3 regions of the Streptomyces sp. URMC 127 genome follow, and region 2 is predicted to be linked to each of the others. Evidence: riboswitches for the same ligand, from Rfam matches in the RefSeq annotation. Region 2 holds a riboswitch; each other region holds the start of a gene.

Region 1 (2,253 bases), on a different contig from region 2:
GTCGCGCAGGTGCTGGCCGACTGGGGGCTGCCGGGCGGGACGGACACCGCCGAGACCGTGCGCCTGATCGTCTCGGAGCTCGCCACCAACGCCGTGCAGCACACCCGGGGCCAGTCGCCCACGTTCACCGTCGACGTCCGCCTCGACCGCGACCAGCAGCTGCGCATCGGGGTCACGGACAGCCACCCCCGCTTCCCCCGCCGGCTGCCGGCCGCGGTCCAGCAGGACAACGGCCGCGGCATGGTGATCATCCGCTGGCTCGCCGCGGAGTCCGGGGGGCGGCTGTTCTTCACCCCGACCTCCGACGGCGGCAAGACCGTGTGGATCTCCCTCCCCTGGACCGTGCCGGTCAGCGCCGAGCGCTGAGCTCCCCTCCGGCCGGCCCGGCCCCCCGTACCGGTGCGGGGGGCCGGGGATCCCTTCGGGGCGGTCACGGGCCCGCGGGCCCGGGTGCCGGCGGGTCAGCCGACCCGGCCGTAGCGGACGCTGTTGGTCCAGATCCGCTCCAGGCGGACGACGGCGCCCGTCTTGGGCGCGTGCCAGATCCTCCCGTCCCCGGCGTATATCCCGACGTGGTAGATGCCCCGCCCGGAGACGAAGAAGACGAGGTCGCCGCGCTCGCGTGCGGACCGCGGGATGTGCCGGGTGCTGTTGTACTGCTGGGCGGCGGTGCGGGGCAGGGATTTGCCGGCCCGCTTGAAGGAGTAGAGCGTGAGGCCCGAGCAGTCGAACCGGTAGGGTCCGGTCGCCCCCCACTGATACGGGGAGCCCTGCTTCGAGGCCGCGATCCGCAGTGCCATGGTGGAGGCGGAAGACGCCTCCGCCTCTGCCGCGCCGCCCGGTGCCAGCACCGTGGCACCGACGGCGGCGAGAGTGAGGGCCGATGCGGCACCGGCCCTGGACAGCTTCGACGGACGTTTGTGCGCGCCCATGCGCTAACCCTTCGTCAGCCGCCTGTGAAGGATGACCTGTCGGGTTCGGGCAGGCGAAGGTTGCCCGGCCGTCGTCAACGGCTTCACCCCAAGGGCCGACCGCACTACTCTTGGTCGTCCCACCACTCTTGGGTCCTCCATCCCTGCCGTTGCACTCAAGTCGACCCGGCATCCCGTCGGCGGCAGGGTTCGGCGTCCGCCGGGACCGCCCCGCCGGGGTGGCGGGGTCTTGTCGTCGCAGGGATCTTGGCGCAGCCCCCGTGCGGAATCCGAGCGGAACCGGGGGTATGTGAGGCTGATCACTCCTGGGCAATTCCGCTGGACAAAGGGCGAGTTGAGGGGGTTCGCGTAAGCCGGCTGAGGCGCTGGCCTGCGGTGGTTCGTACCCGGCCGGGCGCAATCCGGCCGTCCGCCCCAATTCGATCACCGCGCCCCGTCTACGCCGTGATCCTCCATGGAGCGCAGCCGGGTTTATTCGCGCGCGGACCGCGGGCCCTCCGGCGCACATGGCGCGGAGATCCCTTCGCCCCCGGCGCTGTGCGCCGGAGCCCGGTACCGCCCGCGTCGGCACGGCCCGTTCACACCTCCCGTTCACCCGCTTCGTGCGTGCGTACGAACCGGGCCGCGGCCGCGGCCCGGCGACGGCGGCGGTCTGCGCTGCCCGTAGCCGGCCGTACGTGTCCTGCGGGCGGACGGCCATGATCCGGCCCAGAAGATCCAGTAGATGCATGCGACAGCGGGCGGGCGGGGCTCCGGCCATGACAACGCAAAGAGTCAGTTAACGCGTTGGAAAAGCTTCGGCCCTAATGTGCAATCACTGGCCATCAGCCGAAGAACCCCAGGTCAACACCGTGTTGAACTCGGGTGGCGGCCCGGCGCGGCCGGCCGGGACCCCGCCTGACACGGGCGGGACGACAGTGAGGTGGGACGCATGCAACTCTCCCCGCACGAGCAGGAACGCCTGCTCCTCCATGTGGCGGCCGACGTCGCCGCGCGGCGCAAGGCCCGTGGCCTGCTGCTCAACCACCCCGAGGCGGTGGCCCTGATCACCGTGCACGTCCTGGAAGGAGCCCGGGACGGCCGCACCGTCGCCGAGCTCATGTCCTCCGGACGCAAGGTGCTCACCCGCGGCGACGTCATGGCGGGCATACCCGAGATGATCCCCGACGTCCAGGTCGAGGCCACCTTCCCCGACGGCACCAAGCTCGTCACCGTCCACGATCCCATCTGCTGAGGGGCAGGACCGATGATCCCCGGAGAGATCCTGCACGCCGCCGCGCCCGTGGCCCTCAACCAGGGCCTGCACCGCACCCGGCTGACC
Region 2 (2,253 bases):
GGAGATCGCCGCCGTCGGCGCGGTCTCCCTCGTCGCCCTGGGCATCAACCGCATCGCCCACCGCAGCGACCAGCAGCTCGCCTCCGCCCGCGGCATCGCCGAGGCCGCTCAGCGGGCCGTCCTGCCCGCGCCCCCCTCCCGGATCGGCGGCCTGCGGGTGGCCGCTCGCTACGTCGCCGCGCAGGCCGGCGCCAGGATCGGCGGGGATCTGTACGCGGTTCAGGACACCCCCTACGGCGTACGGGCCATCGTCGGTGACGTCCGCGGCAAGGGGCTGGGGGCCGTCGAGGCCGTCGCCGTCGTGATCGGCGCCTTCCGGGAGGCGGCCGAGCAGGAGCCGACACTGGAGGGGCTCGCGGGACGGCTGGAGCGCGCGCTGCAGCGGGAAGGCGCGCGGCGGGCGAACCTGGACGAGCACGAGGGCTTCACCACGGCCGTCCTGGCGGAGCTGCCGCCGGGCCGCCCCGTACTCCGCCTGCTGAACCGCGGCCATCCGCCGCCGCTCCTCCTGCACGCGGACGGGCGGGCCGGCGCGGCCGACCCCATGGTGCCCGCGCTGCCGCTCGGCCTGGGAGAGCTGGGGGCGTGGCCGGACCAGGCCGAGGAGCTGGAGTTTCCCACGGGGTCGACGCTGCTGCTGATGACGGACGGGGTGACCGAGGCCAGGGATGCCGGCGGTACGTTCTACGACCCGCTCGCGGAGCTGACGGGGCGCCACTTCAGGAGCCCGGAGGCGCTGCTGGACTGCCTGCTCGCGGGCGTCGCGCGCCATTCGCGCGGTCAGGCGGCCGATGACATCGCCCTGTTGGCGATTCGGCGCGCCGAACGAATCGAACAGCATTTCGTAGAAAGTATCGGCAGGTTCCGTGGGCGGACGTCCTGTGAAGAGCTGTCAGGGGAGAGTGGTGGATTCATGCTTTCGGCTTGGAATCCACCCGCCCTGTCTATTAACGTTCGATAACGGAGCGCGGTCGTCGCAACCGCCACAAGAGGCGGTGCACCGTGCGCCTTCGCCGAATCCCGCGGGCACAGCACCACCTGATACACCGGCAAGTTCTGGGAACCGGGGAACCACCACCCTGGGGTGAATCGGGCCGCACGCGGCTCGTAGGAGACCTTCCTGCTCCGAACCCGTCAGCTAACCCGGTAGGCGAGAAGGAAGGAAAGGAGTGCCTTCGTGGCATCCAGAGAGCCTGCCACCCCTTACGAGCCTGCTGACGACTACGGTCACGCTTCCTACGAGGGAGCCACGTACGAGCAGGTCTCGTACGAGCAGGCCACCTCGTACGAGAAGACCTCTTACGAGCAGGCCACCTACGATCCTCCGCTGGTCCCGGCGTACGTGCCGCCGTACGAGCCCGAGCCGGACCCGTCGTCCTACGAGCCGGCGGCGTCGTACGAGAACCGGCCGTCCACGCCGTCCGGCGAGCGGTCGTACGGATCCTCCGCCCTCAGCTCCTTCAGCGCCTTCTCCTTCGGTGCGGGCCGCGGCCGCCACCGCGTCGTCAAGCAGCGCGGCGGCACGATGGCCCGCAGCGGTGCCGTGCTCGGCGCGGGCGTCATCGCGGCGGTCGGTGCGGGCGGCATGGCGCACGCGCAGGAGCGCCCGGCGTCCTCCATATCCATGCCCGACCTGGCGCAGCTGCCGGGGGTGGGCTCGTTCTTCGCGGGGAGCGCGGCGGGCACGGCCGACTCCGCCGGTGAGGAGCGGGAGGCGGCTGTTTCGGAGCCGGTCGCTTCGGAGACGGTCGTTTCCGAGCTGGTCCGGGAGACGGCGAGGGCCGGCGAGGCGCTCCGGGTGAGGATCCTGGAGCAGGCCGATCACCAGCAGGGCGTGGCCGAGGCGGAGGCGCAGGCGGCCCGGGTGACGAAGGCCGCGCAGGCGCAGAAGCAGGCGGCGGAGCGCAAGGCGGCTGAGGCGGAGGCGGCGCGGTCCGCGGCGGCCGTGGCCGCGGAGCAGAAGCAGGCCGAGCAGAGGCAGACGGAGCAGGGACGGCCGCAGGCACGGACTCCGGAGCGGACGCCACAGCGGACGCCGGAGAAGACCCACGTACGGGCACCCGAGAAGAAGCAAACGGAAAAGGCGGAGAAGGCGGAGAAGAGGGAGCGGCGGGCCGGCGCGTTCACGCTCCCCGTCGGCTCGTACACCCTGACGGCCGGCTTCGGGCAGGCGGGCAACATGTGGTCCGCGCGCCACACGGGCGAGGATTTCGCCGCCCCGACCGGCACTCCGGTGAAGGCGGTGAGCGGCGG
Region 3 (2,253 bases), on a different contig from region 2:
GATCTGGGGCAGCGGCGTGCGCTGTTCGCTGGGCTTCAACATCACCAAGGGCGGCAAGCCGTACTTCCTCACGGCGGGACACTGCGGCAACGCCTCGCGCAGCTGGTCCGCCACGCAAGGCGGCGCCCAGATCGGCGTGACCGAGAGCTCGTCCTTCCCCGGCCACGACTACGCGCTCGTGCGCTACACGTCGAACATCGCCCACCCCAGCGCCGTGAACCTCTACAACGGCCGCACGCAGAACATCAGCAAGGCCGGCGAAGCGACCGTCGGCGAGACGGTGCAGCGCAGCGGCAGCACGACCGGCGTGCACGACGGCCAGGTCACCGCGCTCGACGTGACCGTCAACTACGAGGAGGGCGCGGTCGAAGGCATGATCGGCACGTCGGTCTGCGCCGAGCCGGGCGACAGCGGCGGCGCGCTCTTCGACGGTGACACCGCCCTCGGCCTCACCTCGGGCGGCAGCGGCGACTGCTCCTCCGGCGGCGAGACGTTCTTCCAGCCCGTTCCGGCGGCCCTGCAGGCGTACGGGGCACAGCTGCCGTGACGCACTCCTCCGGGGACCCGAGACGGGATCCCCGGAGGCTTCCGGGCCGGGGTAGGGTCGCCCCGGCCCGGTCTACTGTGCGGGCCGGTCACCGGTCAGTTGACGTCAGTTGACGCGGCCGTACCAGACGCTGCTGGACCAGATCTTCTCGAGCCGCACCGACGTGCCGGGCTTGGGCGAGTGCCAGATCTTGTTGTTACCCGCGTAGATGCCGACGTGGTAGACGTTGCGGCCCGAGTGGAAGAAGACCAGGTCGCCCGCCTGGCGGGAGCCGGCGGAGATGTGCCGGGTCTTGTTGTACTGGTCGGCCGCGGTGCGCGGCAGGTTCTTGCCGACCTTCTTGAAGGAGTAGAGCGTGAGGCCCGAGCAGTCGAACCGGTTGGGGCCGGCGGCGCCGTACTGGTAGGGGGAGCCCTGCTTGGAGGCCGCGACCTTCAGGGCCGCGGCGCCCGGGGTGGCCGCACTCGCCTCCGCCGCCATGCCGGGAAGCAGCATGGACGCGGTCACGGTGGCCGCGGTGACCACGGAGGCGGCACCGGCGCGGGACACGAGCGTGGATATGCCGGAGAACGCAGACATGCCAAAACCCTTCGTCATCCGCCTGCGAAAGATGACCTGTCGGGTTCGGGCTGTCGAAGTTGCCCGGCCATCCGAATTGCCTTCGTTGGCTTCACCCCAAGGACCACCGCCATCGTGGTCCGCCGTGCTCGGGTCTCCCGCTCCTGCCGATCCATTCTTCTGCTCCGCACCCGGTACGGCGGCAGGACTCGGCGTCCGCCCGGGTCGCCCGCCTCGGTGACGGGATCTTGTTGTTCGATGCACGATCCTGCATCACGGACCGCCGGAATTCGGAGCCGAAAGGGGCTTCTGTGAACTTCTTCACTTCGCGGCGCCCCGTGGAACCGGGGTGTTACCCGGCATCACGAGTGGCGGGAAATCCCGTTTATCAAAAGGGGGTTGAAGAACTGATTCGAGTCACGCCGGCCGGCGGCGAAGGGCGAGGTCGGCGGGGTCCGGGCAGGGCGTCTTTGCGTCAGAAAGGCGGAGCGGCACGGTCCGTGCGGTTCGCCGCAAGGGCCGGAGGGTAGCCCTACGGCATGCTCACCCTAGGGATCGAGGAGGAGTATCTTCTGCTCGACCCGGCCACCGCACTGCCGGTTCCCCTGGCCGACGAGGTCCGGGCGGCGGTCGACCTGGATCCGGTCGTGAACGAGCGGGAGATTCAGGCGGAGCTGTTGCAGGCCCAGGTGGAAGTTGCCACTCCGGTCTGCTCCGATCTCGCCGAAGCCGGCCGCCATCTGCTGCGGCTGCGCCACGCGGTGAGCTCCGCCGCCAAGCGGTCCGGCTGCCGGATCGCCGCCTGCGGTACTGCGCCGTGCTCGGGCCCCGAGCCCATCCCCGTCACCGGCAATCCGCGCTATCTGGCGATGCGGAAGCGTGCCGCCCAGCTCGTGGACGAGCAGTTCGTCCACGGGATGCACGTCCACGTCGCCATCCCCGACCGCGAGACGGGCGTCGCGGTCCTCAACCGGGTGCGGCCCTGGCTGCCCGTCCTCGTCGCCATGGCGGGCAACTCCCCGCTGTGGAACGGCCAGGACACCGGCTTCTCCAGCTGGCGGACGGTGGTCTACAGCCGCTGGCCGGTCAGCGGCCCGCCCCCCTACTTCCACGGCCTCGCGGACTACGAGGAGCGCATCGAGGCGCTG

The links. A riboswitch is a leader RNA that binds a small molecule or an ion and turns the genes downstream of it on or off. The one in region 2 is predicted to bind cyclic di-AMP.
Region 1: another riboswitch for cyclic di-AMP. It lies ahead of ACSNOH_RS01920 (C40 family peptidase); the one in region 2 lies ahead of ACSNOH_RS23615 (M23 family metallopeptidase).
Region 3: another riboswitch for cyclic di-AMP. It lies ahead of ACSNOH_RS12760 (C40 family peptidase); the one in region 2 lies ahead of ACSNOH_RS23615 (M23 family metallopeptidase).

The regions. Positions count from the first base shown of each region.
Region 1 covers NZ_JBPQTW010000003.1:70,276-72,528, forward strand. The annotation lists gene ACSNOH_RS01915 (ATP-binding protein) at 1-366, shown strand, start outside; gene ACSNOH_RS01920 (C40 family peptidase) at 462-932, opposite strand; cyclic di-AMP (ydaO/yuaA leader) riboswitch at 937-1,113, opposite strand; gene ACSNOH_RS01925 (urease subunit gamma) at 1,864-2,166, shown strand; gene ACSNOH_RS01930 (urease subunit beta) at 2,179-2,253, shown strand, end outside.
Region 2 covers NZ_JBPQTW010000135.1:15,184-17,436, reverse strand. The annotation lists gene ACSNOH_RS23620 (PP2C family protein-serine/threonine phosphatase) at 1-961, shown strand, start outside; cyclic di-AMP (ydaO/yuaA leader) riboswitch at 1,038-1,168, shown strand; gene ACSNOH_RS23615 (M23 family metallopeptidase) at 1,178-2,253, shown strand, end outside.
Region 3 covers NZ_JBPQTW010000043.1:19,403-21,655, reverse strand. The annotation lists gene ACSNOH_RS12765 (S1 family peptidase) at 1-547, shown strand, start outside; gene ACSNOH_RS12760 (C40 family peptidase) at 653-1,126, opposite strand; cyclic di-AMP (ydaO/yuaA leader) riboswitch at 1,131-1,312, opposite strand; gene ACSNOH_RS12755 (carboxylate-amine ligase) at 1,645-2,253, shown strand, end outside.